Regions from separate parts of the Streptomyces sp. NPDC036764 genome, predicted to be linked through region 2. Evidence: riboswitches for the same ligand, from Rfam matches in the RefSeq annotation. Region 2 holds a riboswitch; each other region holds the start of a gene.

Region 1 (5,295 bases), on a different contig from region 2:
CGGCGTTCGCGCCGGCTCAGCGCGACGTCCGGGCGCAGCCGGCCCTCGCACAGCGCCTCGTCCCAGGTCTCCAGCAGCCACAGCCGCAGCGTGCCCCGGTCGCGGCTGCGGGTGTTCATGTGCTGCGGGTCGTTGTCCGGCCGGTCGTGCTCCAGGGCGCCATGGCGGTGCAGTTCGCGGGCGATCTGGAGGTAGACGGGCGACTCGGTCACCTCCGCCGTCTCCACGATCCAGTCCACGCGGCGTTCGTCCGTCTCCGGGACGCGTGCCTGGACGAACCGCAGTGCCTCCTCCTCGCTGAGCGGCTCCAGCTCCACGATCGCGGCCGGGGTGCTCTCCAGCGGGCTGTGCGGACGGGAGGCGATGACGAGGGGCAGCTTCTCCTCGTAGGCACGCTCGATGGCCCGCCGGATGATGTTGTCCCGGTTCTGCTGGAGGCCGTCGCCGAGGAGGGCCTCCTCCAGTCCGTCGGCGATGACGACCGGCTTGTCGTCGGCGAGCAGTTGCTGCCAGACCCGCTCGGTCTTGCTGCGCGCGAGGATGCCCCGGGGGGCCTCCTCGGTGAAGCGCGCCTTGGCCATGCGTTCGAAGTTCAGGTCGGTCGTGCCGTTCGCGTCCCGCAGCCGGATAGGCACGGGTACGGCGTTCTGCTCCGCCAGCAGTTCGGTGAGCCGCACCAGGACGGCGGTCTTGCCCACACCGACGCCGCCGACCAGCAGATAGGGCCGGCGCGTGTCCCGGTCGCGCAGCCGTTCGGCGATGACCTGGGCGATCTCCTCCCGGCCCACGATCTCGGCGGCGTCCGGCCCGGCGGTGAGCACCAGCCGGTGGGGGTCGCCCCGTGCCTTGGCGAGATAACGCCGCTTGGTCCACCGGTACCACCAGAACAGGAAGAGCGCGGCGGCGAGCGACGCGGCGAGCACCGGGCCGACGAAGCGCATGACCGTGTCGAATCCGTCGTTGCCCTGCCGCCACTTCTCGAAGCCGGTCGTGTGGCCCGAGAGCAGGATGTACAGGCCCTCCACCACCCACGCGAGCACGGCCAGCGCGGCCACCGTCCAGATGGCCCGGGTGACATTGGTGTAGGTGAACCAGCGCCGCCACTTCCTGGGGCGGGCGGTGCCGCCGCGGGCCTCCAGGCGGATCGTCAGCCGGTGCCAGTGGCCCACGGCCCCCTGTCTGACCCAGTTGCCCGCCCGTCTCGGAGCCAGCGTCGCCATCGGCGCGTCACGCGGCCGCTTCTTGCCGGGCGGGCGACGGACGACCCTCGTCATCGTTCGTCTCCTTCCGAGAACGGCTCTCGAAACGGAGCGACCGCGAGGCGCCGACACCTATCTCCATGGAAGCACTCCCTGAACTCCCCGCAACCCGGCGGCCCTCGGCGGAAATCCACGGGCCCGCCGCCGTGGCCGTCCGGCAGACTCGGCGTATGGACATCGCGATCCGGCCGGCGGCGCCCGGCGAGTTCGACGCGCTCGGTGAGATCACCGCCCGGGCCTACCTCCACGACGGACTCCTCGACTTCGGCGAGAGCGACGAGTACCTCGGCGAGCTCAGGGATGTGGCCAAGCGCGCGGCCGCCGCCGAGGTGCTGGTGGCCGTCGTGGACGGCCGGCTGCTGGGCGGGGTGACCTTCGTGCCGGGCGGCGGCCCGATGGCCGACATAGCGCGCCCCGGCGAGGCCGAGATCCGGATGCTCGCCGTCGACCGCGCGGCCCGGGGACGCGGCGCCGGCGAGGCCCTCGTGCGCGCCTGCGTCGACCGCGCCCGGGCCACGGAGGGCTGCGTACGGATCGTCCTGTCGACCCAGCGCACCATGCACGGCGCCCACCGCATCTACGAACGGCTCGGCTTCGTTCGCACACCCGAGCGGGACTGGAATCCGATCCCGCAGCTCGTCGACATCACTCTCCTCACCTATGAGTTGACGCTCTGAAACCACCGCGACACAACATCTGGGGGTGGCGTGGCGGGCGAGCACAAGATGTATGCTCATGCTCGCTGTCGCCGCAGGGGAATCCGGTGCGAATCCGGAACTGTCCCGCAACGGTGTACTTGTGCATGTCTGTTCCCAGAACCGTGCACAGGAGTCAGTCCGAGGACCTGCCGACAGCGCGCCCGGCCGACCGGCCGGTGCGCCCGACGTCCGGGTCTCGTGGAATGGGCCGGTGGACGCGACGCCGCGTGCGCTCGTGTGCTGCCCCCTGCCCTCCGCAAGGCCCCCGTGCCGAGCGAGGGAGAGCCCCCACGTGACCATCGCGCCAGCAGAACCGGCCTCAGCCGTCTCTCAGGTCCAAACCGACGAGGACGCCCCGGGAACCGCTTTGCTGCGGCTCCTGACCGAGCTGACCGCCGACCTCCCCGACGCCGACCCCGGCCGGGTCGCCGCCGCCGCACTGCGCGGCCGGTCCGCCCGGGCCGACGAGGCGGAGCTGCGCGAGCTGGCCACCGAGGCGGCGGCCGGCCTCATCTCCGAGGACCCCGCCTTCAGCAGGCTCGCCGCCCGGCTGCTGACCATCTCCATCGCCGCCGAGGCAGCCTCGCAGGGTGTGACGTCCTTCACCGAGTCGGTCGCGGTCGGCCACCGCGAGGGCCTCATCGCCGACCGCACGGCCGAGTTCGCGCGCATCCACGCGGCCCGTCTCGACGCGCTGGTCGACACGGCCGCCGACGACCGCTTCGGCTACTTCGGCCTGCGCACCCTGCACAGCCGTTACCTCCTGCGGCACCCCATCACCCGCAAGGTGATCGAGACGCCCCAGCACTTCATGCTGCGCGTCGCCGCCGGTCTCGCCGAGGACGACACCGTCCGCTCCGTCGACGAGGTCTCCGCGCTCTACGGCCTGATGAGCCGCCTCGACTACCTGCCGTCCTCCCCCACCCTCTTCAACTCCGGTACCCGGCACCCCCAGATGTCGTCCTGCTACCTCCTGGACTCCCCCAAGGACGAGCTCGACTCCATCTACGACCGCTACCACCAGGTCGCCCGCCTCTCGAAGCACGCCGGCGGCATCGGCCTGTCGTACTCCCGCATCCGCTCCCGGGGTTCGCTGATCCGGGGCACCAACGGGCACTCCAACGGCATCGTCCCGTTCCTGAAGACCCTGGACGCCTCGGTCGCCGCCGTGAACCAGGGCGGCCGGCGCAAGGGCGCGGCCGCGGTCTACCTGGAGACCTGGCACTCCGACATCGAGGAGTTCCTGGAGCTGCGGGACAACACCGGTGAGGACGCCCGCCGTACGCACAACCTGAACCTCGCGCACTGGATCCCGGACGAGTTCATGCGCCGGGTCAACGCCGACGGCCAGTGGTCCCTGTTCTCGCCCGCCGACGTCCCCGAGCTCGTCGACCTGTGGGGCGAGGAGTTCGACGCGGCCTACCGCAAGGCCGAGGAGCGGGGTCTGGCGCGCAAGACCATCCCGGCCCGCGATCTGTACGGCCGCATGATGCGCACCCTCGCGCAGACCGGCAACGGCTGGATGACCTTCAAGGACGCCGCCAACCGCACCGCCAACCAGACGGCCCTGCCGGGCCATGTCGTCCACTCCTCCAACCTCTGCACGGAGATCCTGGAGGTCACCGACGACGGGGAGACGGCGGTCTGCAACCTGGGTTCGGTCAACCTCGGCGCGTTCGTGAGCGACGGGGAGATCGACTGGGAGCGCCTGGACGAGACGGTCCGCACGGCCGTCACCTTCCTCGACCGCGTCGTCGACATCAACTTCTACCCGACCGAGCAGGCGGGCCGGTCCAACGCCAAGTGGCGGCCGGTGGGCCTGGGCGCGATGGGCCTCCAGGACGTCTTCTTCAAACTGCGGCTGCCCTTCGACTCGGCCGAGGCGAAACAGCTCTCCACGCGCATCGCCGAGCGCATCATGCTCGCCGCGTACGAGGCGTCCGCCGACCTCGCCGAGCGCAACGGCCCGCTGCCGGCCTGGGAGAAGACCCGTACCGCCCAGGGTGTGCTGCACCCCGACCACTACGGTGTCGAGCCGGCCTGGCCGCAGCGCTGGGCCGCGCTGCGCGAGCGGATCGCCGCGACCGGCATGCGCAACTCGCTGCTGCTGGCCATCGCGCCCACCGCCACCATCGCGTCCATCGCCGGTGTCTACGAGTGCATCGAGCCGCAGGTGTCCAACCTGTTCAAGCGCGAGACGCTCTCCGGCGAGTTCCTCCAGGTCAACTCGTACCTGGTCGACGAGCTGAAGGCGCTGGGTGTCTGGGACGCCCGCACCCGCGAGGCGCTGCGTGATGCCAACGGCTCGGTGCAGGACTTCGCCTGGATCCCGGCGGACGTACGGGCGCTGTACCGCACGGCGTGGGAGATCCCGCAGCGCGGCCTGATCGACATGGCGGCGGCCCGGACCCCGTACCTCGACCAGGCACAGTCCCTGAACCTCTTCCTGGAGACGCCGACCATCGGCAAGCTCTCCTCGATGTACGCGTACGCCTGGAAGTCGGGCCTGAAGACGACGTACTACCTGCGCTCGCGCCCGGCGACCCGTATCGCCCGCGCCGCCCAGGGTCAGGCCGCCCAGCCCGAGAAGACCATCCCCGTCCAGCAGGTCGCCGAGCCCGACGCCGTCGCCTGCTCCCTGGAAAACCCCGAGTCCTGCGAGGCCTGCCAGTAATGCCCAGTAACCAGAACCTTCTCGACCCCGGCTTCGAGCTGACTCTGCGCCCCATGCGCTACCCGGACTTCTACGAGCGCTACCGGGACGCCATCAAGAACACCTGGACCGTGGAGGAGGTCGACCTCCACTCGGACGTCGCCGACCTCGCGAAGCTGTCCGAGGGCGAGCAGCACATGATCGGCCGGCTGGTCGCGTTCTTCGCGACGGGCGACTCGATCGTGGCGAACAACCTGGTGCTGACGCTGTACAAGCACATCAACTCCCCGGAGGCGCGCCTGTACCTGTCGCGCCAGCTCTTCGAGGAGGCCGTGCACGTCCAGTTCTACCTGACGCTGCTCGACACCTATCTGCCCGACCCGGAGGACAGGGCGGCGGCCTTCGACGCCGTCGAGAACATCCCCTCGATCCGCGAGAAGGCCGAGTTCTGCTTCAAGTGGATCAACGAGGTCGAGAAGCTGGACCGCCTGGAGACCAAGGCCGACCGGCGTCGCTTCCTGCTCAACCTGATCTGCTTCGCCGCGTGCATCGAGGGCCTGTTCTTCTACGGCGCCTTCGCGTACGTCTACTGGTTCCGCAGCCGGGGTCTGCTGCACGGTCTGGCCACCGGCACCAACTGGGTGTTCCGCGACGAGACCATGCACATGTCCTTCGCGTTCGACGT
Region 2 (5,295 bases):
CACACCTCACCGAGGTCGGGCCGCAGCAGCGGCTCCACCCAGCGCAGTCCGCCGCCCACTCCGGACACGGGGGTGAGCGGACGCGGCTCGCCGCCCTCCTCGTAGCGGTAGAGCCGCTGGTCGGCGAAGTCGACGAAGACGACGAGCGGCCGGCCGTCCGCGACGGCACCGGCCCACGGCTGCCCGCCGTACTCGATGACCCGGCTGCGAACGTTCCACGGGGCGGGCAGCACCGACTCCTCGCTGCCGTCGGCCCGGCGCCGCACCAGCGTGCGCCGTCCGCCCTCGGTCGGCCGGGCCTCGGTCCACCACGCCTCCTCCCCCACGAAGCCCACGAAGTCGGGCCGCCCCTCGTGCGCGGCGGCGACGGCCGCGTCGATGGGCGAGGGCCAGGAACCGTACGCCAGCGTCCGCACTGTCTCCCCCAACTCCCCTAGGCCGTACGCAGAAAACGATCGAGCACGCGGACGCCGAAATGCAGTGCCTCGATGGGCACCCGCTCGTCGACGCCGTGGAACATGGCCCCGTAGTCGTAGCCCTCCGGCAGCTTCAGCGGCGAGAAGCCGTAGCCGGTGATGCCGAGCCGTGAGAACTGCTTGGCGTCGGTGCCGCCGGGCATGCAGTACGGCACGACGTGCCCTTCGGGCGCGAACTCCTCGACGGCCGCGCGCATACGGGCGTACGTCGGCGAGTCCACGGGCGACTGCAGGGCCACCTCGTGATGGTGGAACTCCCAGTTCACGTCAGGTCCGGTGAGCTGGTCAAGGGTGGCGCGGAACTCGTCCTCGCAGCCCGGCAGATAGCGGCCGTCGACGTAGGCCACGGCCTCCCCCGGGATGACGTTGACCTTGTAACCGGCCTCCAGCATGGTCGGGTTGGCGCTGTTGCGGACGGTCGCCTCGACCAGCCGGGCGGCCGGGCCGAGCTTTTGGAGCAGGCCGTCCACGTCGTCCAGGTCGGCGTCGAGGCCGTGGAGCGCCGCGAGTTCGGTGAGGGCGGCGCGCACCGTCGGGGTGAGCCTGAGCGGCCACTCGTGGGCGCCGATCCGGGTGACGGCCGCGGCGAGGCGGGTGACCGCGTTCTCCCGGTTCGGCCGGGATCCGTGCGCGGCCCGTCCGCGCGCCGTGAGCTTGACCCAGCCCGTTCCGCGCTCGCCGGCGGCGAGGGGATAGATCTGCCGGCCGCTGCCGTCGTGGACGGTGAAGGCACCCGATTCGCCGATGCCCTCGGTGCAGCCCTCGAAGAGTGCGGCATGCCGGTCCGCGAGGAAGCCGGAGCCGTCCTCGGCGCTCGCCTCCTCGTCGGCGGTGAACGCGATCACCACGTCCCGCCGGGGCCGTACGCCCTCGCGGGCCCAGGCCCGGACCACGGCGAGGATCATCGCGTCCATGTTCTTCATGTCGACCGCGCCCCGGCCCCACACGACGCCGTCGCGGATCTCCCCGGAGAAGGGGTGCACGCTCCACTCGTCGGCCTGCGCGGGCACCACGTCCAGATGACCGTGCACGAGCAGCGCGTCGGCCGACGGGTCGGTGCCCTCGATGCGGGCGACGACGTTCGTACGGCCCTCGGTGCGCTCCAGCAGGACGGGTTCCAGGCCCGCCTCGGCCAGCTTCGCGGCGGCGTACTCGGCGGCGGGGCGCTCCCGGCAGTCGCCGCCACCTCGGTTGGTCGTGTCGATGCGGATCAGGTCGGACGTGAACGCCACGACCTCTTCCAGTGCCTGCCCGTCAGCCATACTGCTCCTCCACCGCGGCCGAGACGATCGTGGTGACCGCCTTGAAGGTACGGATTCCCTCGTACATCCGCTCGCTGGTGTACGCCACCTTTCGCTCGCCGATACGTTCGACGCCGGGGACGACGGTGGCGGCCATCGCGAGATGCTCCGCGTCGAACTCCACGGCGACCGTGAACGGGCCGTCGCTCACCGGCTGCTGACGGACCGCCAGCGCGGCCGCCTCCTTGGCCGCGGCGCGGATGTCGGCGCCGGTCCTGGCCGGGGTACGGCACACGGCCGCGTACCGCGAGACATGGTCCTTGACGGCGACCTTCAGCGCCTCGGGTGCGTAGCCGAGCGCGTCCTCGCAGGCCAGGTCGTCCCCGGTGACGAGCACGACGGGCACGCCGTACTCGGCGACGACGTGCGCGTTCAGCAGCCCCTCGCTCGCCCGGACGTCGTTCAGCCACACACCGGTGATCTGGTTCGCGAGGTAGGTGTGCGCGAGGACACCCTCCATACCGGCGCCCGCGTGGTAGCCGACGAAGGCGATGCCGTCCACGTCGCCGTGCTGCACGCCCTCCACCATGGACAGCGACTTGTGCCGGCCGGTGAGCATCTCGGCGCGCTCGTCGAGCTGTTCGAGCAGCAGATTGCGCATGGACCAGTGCGCCTCATTGATGAGGACGGCGTCGGCGCCGCCGTCGAAGAATCCCAGTACGGCGGCGTTGACGTCCGACGTGAACATGCCCCGGCAGCGCTCCCACTGCGGCGTCCCGGGCAGCACGTCGGCCGGCCAGGTCACCCCGGTGGCGCCCTCCATGTCGGCGCTGATGAGGATCTTCATGCCCGATCACGTTACGCGCCCGGGAGGGAACCCGCCACGAAGCGGACGAACGCCACTTTCACACCTTTGGGGTGTGCTTGTCAGCCACCCGCCGCGGGCACTACTGTCACCACGCCTTGGTGAACGGGAAATCCGGTGTGATGCCGGTGCGGCCCTCGCCACTGTGAATCGGGAAGTCCGGCTCCTGCCCTCGCGGGCAAGCCACTGGGTCCTAGCGACCCGGGAAGGCGGAGCACGGGCGTGTGGTACCCGTCAGCCAGGAGACCGGCCAAGGCGCGTCAACCATCCACGAGGTGCTGGAGAGGGTCTGCTGCGCCATGCACATAGCCGAGGGTTTTCTGCCCCCGGCGCACGCGGTCGCCTGGGGCGTCGCGTCCGCGCCGTTCGTCGTACACGGAGTACGTTCACTCACCCGTGAGGTCAGGGAGCATCCCGAGAGCACACTGCTGCTCGGCGCCTCCGGGGCCTTCACCTTCGTCCTGTCCGCGCTGAAGCTGCCCTCGGTGACCGGTAGCTGTTCGCATCCCACCGGCACGGGCCTGGGCGCCATCCTGTTCCGGCCGCCGATCATGGCGGTCCTGGGCACCATCACGCTGCTCTTCCAGGCGCTGCTGCTCGCGCACGGCGGCCTGACCACGCTCGGCGCCAACGTCTTCTCGATGGCGATCGTCGGTCCCTGGGCCGGATACGCGATCTACAAGCTGCTGCGGCGCTTCGACGTGCCGCTGATGGCCGCCGTCTTCTTCGGCGCGTTCGTCGCCGACCTGTCCACCTACTGCGTGACCAGCGTCCAGCTCGCGCTCGCGTTCCCCGACCCGGGCAGCGGATTCGTGGGCGCGCTCGGCAAGTTCGGCTCCATCTTCGCCGTCACCCAGATCCCGCTCGCGGTGAGCGAGGGTCTGCTGACGGTGCTCGTGATGCGGCTGCTGGTGCAGTCCAGCAAGGGCGAACTGACCCGGCTGGGTGTGCTCCTCACCAAGAAGCAGTCCCCGAGCGAGACCGAGGCGGTGGCCCCGTGAGCAGGAACACGAAGATCAACCTCTTGCTGCTGCTCGTCGTGGCCGCGCTCGCCGTGCTGCCGCTCGCGCTCGGCCTCGGCGACCACAAGGAGGAGCCGTTCACCGGCTCCGACGGGGAGGCGGAGACGGCGATCACCGAGATCGAACCTGACTACGAGCCGTGGTTCTCGCCGCTGTACGAGCCGCCGTCGGGTGAGATCGAGTCGGCCCTGTTCTCCCTCCAGGCGGCGCTCGGCGCCGGTGTCCTCGCCTACTACTTCGGGCTGCACCGGGGACGCAGGCAGGGCGAGCAGCGGGCGCTGGAGCGGGACGCCGAGGGCGTGGCAGCCGGTGGCGCCGGCGAGGAGTCGAAGGCCGACAGGGTCTGAGGGGTGCTACCTATCGACGCGGCGGCGCACAGCAGTCGCTGGCGCCGCCGTCATCCCGTGGACAAGGCCGTGCTCGGGCTCGGTCTCACCGTGCTCGCGATCTCCCTTCCGCCCTGGCCGGGAGCCGCGCTGGTCCTGGTCACCGCCCTGACGGTGCTGCTGGGCCCGGCGGGCGTGCCCGGCCGGCGGCTGTGGCGGGCGTATCGCGTACCGCTCGGCTTCTGTGTGACCGGCGCGGCCACGCTGCTGGTCCAGGTCGGCGGTCCGGCGGGCTTCGTGTCCCTCGCCGACGACGGGCCGCTGCGCGCGGGTGAGCTGCTGCTGCGCACCTCGGCGGCCTCGCTCGGAGTGCTGCTGTTCGCGTTCACCACACCGATGTCGGACCTGCTGCCCCGGCTGGTGAAGGCCGGGGTGCCCGCGCCGGTCGTGGACGTCGCGCTGGTGACGTACCGCATGAGCTTCCTGCTGCTCGACTCGGTGCGCCGCGTGCGCGACGCGCAGGCCGCGCGGCTCGGGCACACCACCCGCGCCGCGACCTGGCGCTCGCTGGCCGGGCTCGGCGCCACCGCCTTCGTGCGGTCCTTCGACCGGGCCACCCGGCTCCAGGCCGGGCTCGCCGGGCGCGGCTACGACGGCACGCTGCGCGTCCTGGTGCCCGAGGCGAAGGTCTCCGTCCGTTTCACGGCCGCGAGTTGCGCTCTGCTCGCAGCGCTGGCCGCCCTCACCCTCGTACTGGAAAGGGCCCTGCCATGAGCGAGCCCACCGCCCTGGTCGCCCTGCGGGGCGCCTCCTACGCCTACGAGGACGGCCCCGTCGTGCTCAGCGGCCTCGACTTCGACGTCCGCGAGGGGCGGGCGCTGGCGCTGCTGGGCCGCAACGGCAGCGGCAAGACCACGCTGATGCGGCTGCTCAGCGGCGGACTCAAGCCGCACGACGGCCGGTTGACGATCGGGGGAACGCCGGTCCGTTACGACCGCAAGGGGCTGACCCGACTGCGCACGACCGTGCAGTTGGTGGTGCAGGACCCCGACGACCAGCTCTTCGCCGCGTCCGTCGCCCAGGACGTCTCCTTCGGCCCGCTCAACCTGGGCCTGTCCGACGCCGAGGTGCGGGCGCGGGTCGACCAGGCGCTGGCCGCGCTGGACATCGCCGCGCTGGCCGACCGGCCCACGCATCTGCTGTCGTACGGGCAGCGCAAGCGCACCGCCATCGCCGGGGCGGTCGCCATGCGGCCGCGCGTGCTGATCCTCGACGAGCCGACCGCCGGGCTCGACCCCGACGGCCAGGAGCGCCTGCTCACCACCCTCGGCGGGCTGCGGGCCGACGGCACCACGGTCGTCATGG
Region 3 (5,295 bases), on a different contig from region 2:
TCGGTCGGCACGCCGTGCAGCCGCACGGCCCGCGGGCTGCCGTCGAGGGCGCCGGTCACGGCCGTGATCTCCAGCCCCGACCCGCCGTCCGGCTGGGAGGTCACCACCAGTGTGCGGCCGTCCGGGGTCGCCGTGACGGCTTGTGCCCTGCCCGGCCACAACCCGCTGTGCGAGGACACCACGTCCTGCGCCCGGACGTACTGTGCGAACAGTGCTTGCCGCGCCTGCGGCGTGTGTCGCAAGGACCAGGCGCTCGCCGCGTAGCGGAAGGAGCTGTCGGGTGACCGGTCCGCCGCCTGTTCGGACATTTCGCCCAGTTCCGCGGCGGCGGCGATCCGCAGCTCGTTCAGGTCCCGTTGCCGCGCCCGGTAGGTGTCCACCGCGAGAGCCGTGGCCACCAGGGCCAGGGTGGTGACCAGGCCGGTGACGGCCCACAGGCGGCGCAGTCCACGCCGTTGCCGCCGTCGGCCCGCCTCCAGGTAGGCACGCTCGGAATCGGTGAGGTCGCCCGCGCGGGAGCGCAGCCACTCCAGGCCCTGGGCCAGGCGTACTCCGTGCGGCAGCAGGCCCGCGGGTCTGCCCCGCGCCTCCCATTCGGCGGCGTCCCGCTCCGTCCGGTCCTGCCACTCGCGGAACTCGGCGCCGTCGCGCAGCCAGCCGGCCACCCGCGGCCACTCCTTGAGCAGTGCCTCGTGGACCACATGCACGGTGCCGTGGGAGTCCTGGTCCCCGGTGGGTTCCCGGACGTCCCAGACCAGGAGGCGGCGTCCGGCCAACGCGCGTGCCAGCTCGGCCTGCCCGGGCGGCAGCCGGTGGATCGGTACGGCACGACGTATGAACCCGCCCTGCCCGTCCGGCCGGGTCAGTTGCTGCAAGAGCCGACGGGCGGCGTCCTCGTCCACGCCGGTGTCCGCGAGGCACTCGTCCAGCGTGGTGTCGGCGTACGCGGCCAGCGCGCCGCCGACGCCACCGATGTCGTCGTAGGCGGCGTGGGTGAGGGTGCCGGCCTCGCGGCGCCGCCACAACTGGGTGAGCGCGAACTGCAGCAGGGGCAGGCAGCCCGGCTCGCCGACGGCGTCGTCCACGAGGCGCCGGCTCAGGCCGTCGGCCAGGCGGAGCCCGGGAACCGCCCTGACCGGTTCCTCCACGGCGCGGGCCAGCGCCTGAACGGTCATCGGCGCGAGCAACGTCACCGCGCGGCTCAGCCCGCCCGACGTGTCGGCCGCGGTGAGCACCTCCAGCGTGGCCGACCGGGCGGTCAGCACCACGCGCAGCCCGCCGCCCTGCGCGGGGTCGGGAGCCTGCGTCAGCGACGACAGCACACGGTAGGCCCGTAACGCACCGTGCGGCACGGCGGCGGCGTACTCCTCGAACTGGTCGAGGAGCAGTACGGCGCCACGCGAACCGACTTCGTCGCAGAGCCGGCCGCGCAGGGCGATCCGCTCGCTCTCCGGCCCGGTGCACGCCTCGCGCACCGCGTCGAACCTGTCCCGGCGGGCGGCGGCGTCGGGAGCGGCGGCCTGCCAGGCGGCGGTGACGGCCTCGGCCACCCAGGCGTCCGCGTCCTCGGCCGCGGCGTCTGCCGAGTCGGCGGGCTGCGGTATGCGCAGCGCGGTGGGCGTCCCCGCGCGCCGCAGTTCGGCCAGCAGCCCTGCTCTGAGCAGGGAGGACTTACCGCTGCCGGATGGGCCGACGAGGACGGTCATGGGCCGGGAGCCGAGGGCGTCGACGAGTTCGCGTGCCTCGCTCTCGCGCCCGTGGAAGTACCGGAAGTCCTCCTCCTCGAACCGGTCCAGGCCGCGGAACGGGCACTGCTGTGGCACGTCCGAGTCGATGATCCGGTCCGCCGGTATCAGGTAGGCGGTGCTGCTGATGCCATGACGGCCGCGTGTGATCAGCATCCCGACCACGGCGTCGCGCTCCACGTCCCACACGGCGGCCCCGCTGAAGCCGCGTCCGATGGCCACCCCCTGCGCCGCCAGGTCGAGTTGGAGGCGATCGGCGCGCTGCCGGCCGCGCAGCACGCCGGTGGCGTTCACTCCGCGCGGTGCGTCCTCGGGGAACCCGAAGGCGCGTATCGGCCTGCCCCACTCGTCGCCCGCCTCGTACGCGAACGGAAGCGGCTCCGTGTTCTCCACCGCGCGGGAGAGCCGCAGTACGGCGATGTCGTCGTCGGGCCGCCAGGAGACCACTTCGGCAGGGACGCCCGGGCCGGGGTCGGCTCCCGCCAGCAGCGGGAAGTCCACGGTCACCGGTCGTCGCGGCCGGCGTCCGTCCGCCTCCTGCACCACATGGGCGCAGGTGCACACCAGTCGATCGGCCACCAGGAACCCGGCGCCCGCGACCACTCCCTCGGAGTCGAACACGCGGGCAGCGCCCCGTTCGTACCGGGCACGCAGCGGTAACGCGTCAAGTGGCATCGGCTGCGCCCCCCACGCTGGCGTCCCATTCCACTCCCACGGTGAAGTGCGCCTCGGCGGCGGTTCTCGCCACGACCACACCGGCCTCGGCGGTCACCTTCACGCCGAACTCCAAAGTGATCCGGTCGGGACGCCGTGGCATGGTGCGAAGCGAGTCGACGATGTCCTGGACGGCCGGGCGCACTCGGTCGACGGCCTCGCGCAGGGTGTCGGCGGCTTCTCCGACGTTCTGCACGACGCGTGGCCGGCCGATGGGCTCGTACGCGTCGTCCGCGGTGGAGGACGACCTGGCGGGCGCGGATTGCGACGGGCCGGGCGCAGTGGTCTCCACGCGCAGCAACGAGCCGTCGTCGAGTTCGATCGTGGTGATGCCTGTCATGGAAATGCTGGACCTGTCCTGTGGTACGGAAGGAGCCGGTGGGACCACACGGTAGCTGCCGGCGATCGAGACGTCACAGCGATCAACACGCTGACCAGGCACCGGAGTTGGCACCGAAGGGAGTGGTCGGCCCCCGCTCGGGGCACGCTCCATCCGAGTGGGCCCGGACACACTCCTTCCTATGGGCCTGCGCACACTCCTCCGTCGCAGGTCAACGGCAAGTTGACGCCCCTCGGAACCCCGTGGTGGACTGCCGGGGCCAAGTACGGCGGCAGAAGAGGAAGCCGGTGTGAGTCCGGCGCGGTCCCGCCACTGTCACCGGGGTAGCAATCCCCGGGAGCCAGGAACTCTCGCCGCCGGTCTCGTCGAACCAGGGCGTGGACACCCTGAGTGAGGACACAACGCGATGCCCGCCTGCCGATCGACACGCAGTAGCAGACCCTCGTCTGACCTCACGGTCGGCTGACCCCGATGCGAGCCGATCGCGTCTTCGCGTACGGCGCCGCCGCCGGGCTCCTCGGTGATCTGCTGCTCGGCGACCCCCGCCGGGGGCATCCGGTCGCCGCGTTCGGACGGGCCGCGGCCGCCGTGGAACGGGTGCTGTGGCGCGACGACAGGGCACGCGGCGCGGTGCACACCGCCGTGTGCGCCGGTGGCGCTGTCGCGCTGGGTGCCGTCGCCGCCCGCGCCGTCCGCACCTCCCCGGCCGCCTCACTCGCGCTGACCGGCGCCGCCACCTGGGCCGTCGTCGGGGGCACCTCGCTCGCCCGGGAGGCCCGGGCCGTCGGGCGTGCCCTGGAGGCGGGGGACGTCGAGGGGGCACGCGCGCGGCTGCCGCATCTGTGCGGGCGGGATCCGCAGGCGCTGGACGCGGACGGGATCGCGCGGGCGGTCGTGGAGTCCGTCGCCGAGAACACCTCCGACGCCGTCGTGGGGGCCCTGGTGTGGGGGGCCGTCGGCGGCGTGCCCGGACTGCTCGGCTTCCGGGCCGTGAACACGCTCGACGCGATGGTCGGGCACAAGTCACCCAGGTACCGGCGCTACGGCTGGGCCTCGGCGCGGCTCGACGACGTGGCCGGCTGGCCGGGGGCGCGGCTGACGGCCGTACTCGCCACCGTCGCCGGCAGCGATCCCCGAGGGGCGCTGCGGGCCTGGCGTGCCGACGCCGACGCGCACCCGAGCCCGAACGCCGGGCCCGTCGAGGCCTCGTTCGCGGGGGCCCTCGGGGTACGGCTCGGCGGGACCCTCTCCTACGGCGGCCGGGTCGAGCACCGGCCCGTGCTCAACCAGAACGGGCGGGCCGTCGGCACCCACGACATCGAACGGGCCGTACGGCTGTCCAAGCGCATCGGTTGGCTGGCGCTCGGCGTCTGTGTCGCCGCGCGCCGCATCGCGAAGGGGCGAACCTCATGACGGGCGGTGGCCTTCTCGTCGCCGGCACCACCTCCGACGCCGGCAAGAGCGTCGTCACCGCCGGGATCTGCCGGTGGCTGGTGCGGCAGGGGGTGAAAGTCGCGCCGTTCAAGGCGCAGAACATGTCCCTGAACTCGTTCGTGACGCGCGAGGGCGCCGAGATCGGGCGTGCGCAGGCCATGCAGGCGCAGGCGTGCCGCGTCGAGCCGACCGCGCTGATGAACCCCGTGCTGCTCAAGCCGGGTGGTGAGCAGAGCAGTCAGGTCGTGCTGCTGGGCAAGCCAGTGGGTGAGCTGAGTGCGCGCGGGTACCACGGCGGGCGGCAGCAGCAGTTGCTCGGGACCGTGCTGGAGTGCCTCGCCGAGTTGCGGGGCACCTATGACGCGGTGATCTGTGAGGGGGCCGGCTCTCCGGCCGAGATCAATCTGCGGCGGACCGACATCGTCAACATGGGCATCGCCCGCAATGCCGGGCTCCCGGTGCTCGTCGTCGGCGACATCGACCGCGGCGGCGTCTTCGCCTCCTTCTTCGGGACCGTCGCGCTGCTGTCCCGTCAGGACCAGGAGCTGATCGCCGGGTTCCTCGTCAACAAGTTCCGCGGCGACGTCTCGCTCCTCGAACCCGGCCTCGACATGCTGCACGACCTCACCGGGCGGCACACCTACGGCGTCCTGCCCTTCCGGCACGGGCTCGGCATCGACGAGGAGGACGGGCTGCGGGTGTCCCTGCGGGGCGCCGTACGGGAGTCCCAGGTCTCCTCCCCCGTCGGTGAGGACGTGCTGCGGGTCGCGGTGTGCGCCGTGCCGCTGATGTCCAACTTCACCGACGTCGACGCCCTCGCCGCAGAACCGGGCGTCGTCGTGCGGTTCGTGGACCGGCCGGAGGAACTGGCCGACGCGGATCTGGTGGTGGTCCCCGGCACCCGGGGCACCGTCCGCGCCCTGGAGTGGCTGCGGGAGCGCGGGCTCGCGAGGGCCCTTACCCGCAGGGCTGCCGAGGGGCGGCCGATCCTCGGCGTCTGCGGCGGCTTCCAGGTCCTCGGCGAGCACATCGAGGACGACGTCGAGAGCCGGCGCGGGCAGG

What was found. Region 2 has a riboswitch for cobalamin ahead of ACZ69Q_RS03285 (energy-coupling factor ABC transporter permease). Riboswitches for the same ligand answer to the same signal wherever they lie in the genome.
Region 1: another riboswitch for cobalamin. It lies ahead of ACZ69Q_RS21900 (ribonucleoside-diphosphate reductase subunit alpha); the one in region 2 lies ahead of ACZ69Q_RS03285 (energy-coupling factor ABC transporter permease).
Region 3: another riboswitch for cobalamin. It lies ahead of ACZ69Q_RS23115 (cobalamin biosynthesis protein); the one in region 2 lies ahead of ACZ69Q_RS03285 (energy-coupling factor ABC transporter permease).

What each region holds. Positions count from the first base shown of each region.
Region 1 is NZ_JBVJPT010000005.1:263,037-268,331, forward strand. It holds gene ACZ69Q_RS21890 (NACHT domain-containing protein) at 1-1,274, opposite strand, end outside; gene ACZ69Q_RS21895 (GNAT family N-acetyltransferase) at 1,430-1,936, shown strand; cobalamin riboswitch at 1,989-2,125, shown strand; gene ACZ69Q_RS21900 (ribonucleoside-diphosphate reductase subunit alpha) at 2,250-4,631, shown strand; gene ACZ69Q_RS21905 (ribonucleotide-diphosphate reductase subunit beta) at 4,631-5,295, shown strand, end outside.
Region 2 is NZ_JBVJPT010000001.1:761,929-767,223, reverse strand. It holds gene ACZ69Q_RS03300 (S9 family peptidase) at 1-428, opposite strand, end outside; gene ACZ69Q_RS03295 (M20/M25/M40 family metallo-hydrolase) at 434-1,738, opposite strand; gene ACZ69Q_RS03290 (M55 family metallopeptidase) at 1,731-2,564, opposite strand; cobalamin riboswitch at 2,665-2,851, shown strand; gene ACZ69Q_RS03285 (energy-coupling factor ABC transporter permease) at 2,882-3,583, shown strand; gene ACZ69Q_RS03280 (energy-coupling factor ABC transporter substrate-binding protein) at 3,580-3,951, shown strand; gene cbiQ (cobalt ECF transporter T component CbiQ) at 3,955-4,704, shown strand; gene ACZ69Q_RS03270 (ATP-binding cassette domain-containing protein) at 4,701-5,295, shown strand, end outside.
Region 3 is NZ_JBVJPT010000006.1:65,041-70,335, forward strand. It holds gene ACZ69Q_RS23105 (nSTAND1 domain-containing NTPase) at 1-2,366, opposite strand, end outside; gene ACZ69Q_RS23110 (CU044_2847 family protein) at 2,410-2,799, opposite strand; cobalamin riboswitch at 3,029-3,168, shown strand; gene ACZ69Q_RS23115 (cobalamin biosynthesis protein) at 3,271-4,212, shown strand; gene ACZ69Q_RS23120 (cobyric acid synthase) at 4,209-5,295, shown strand, end outside.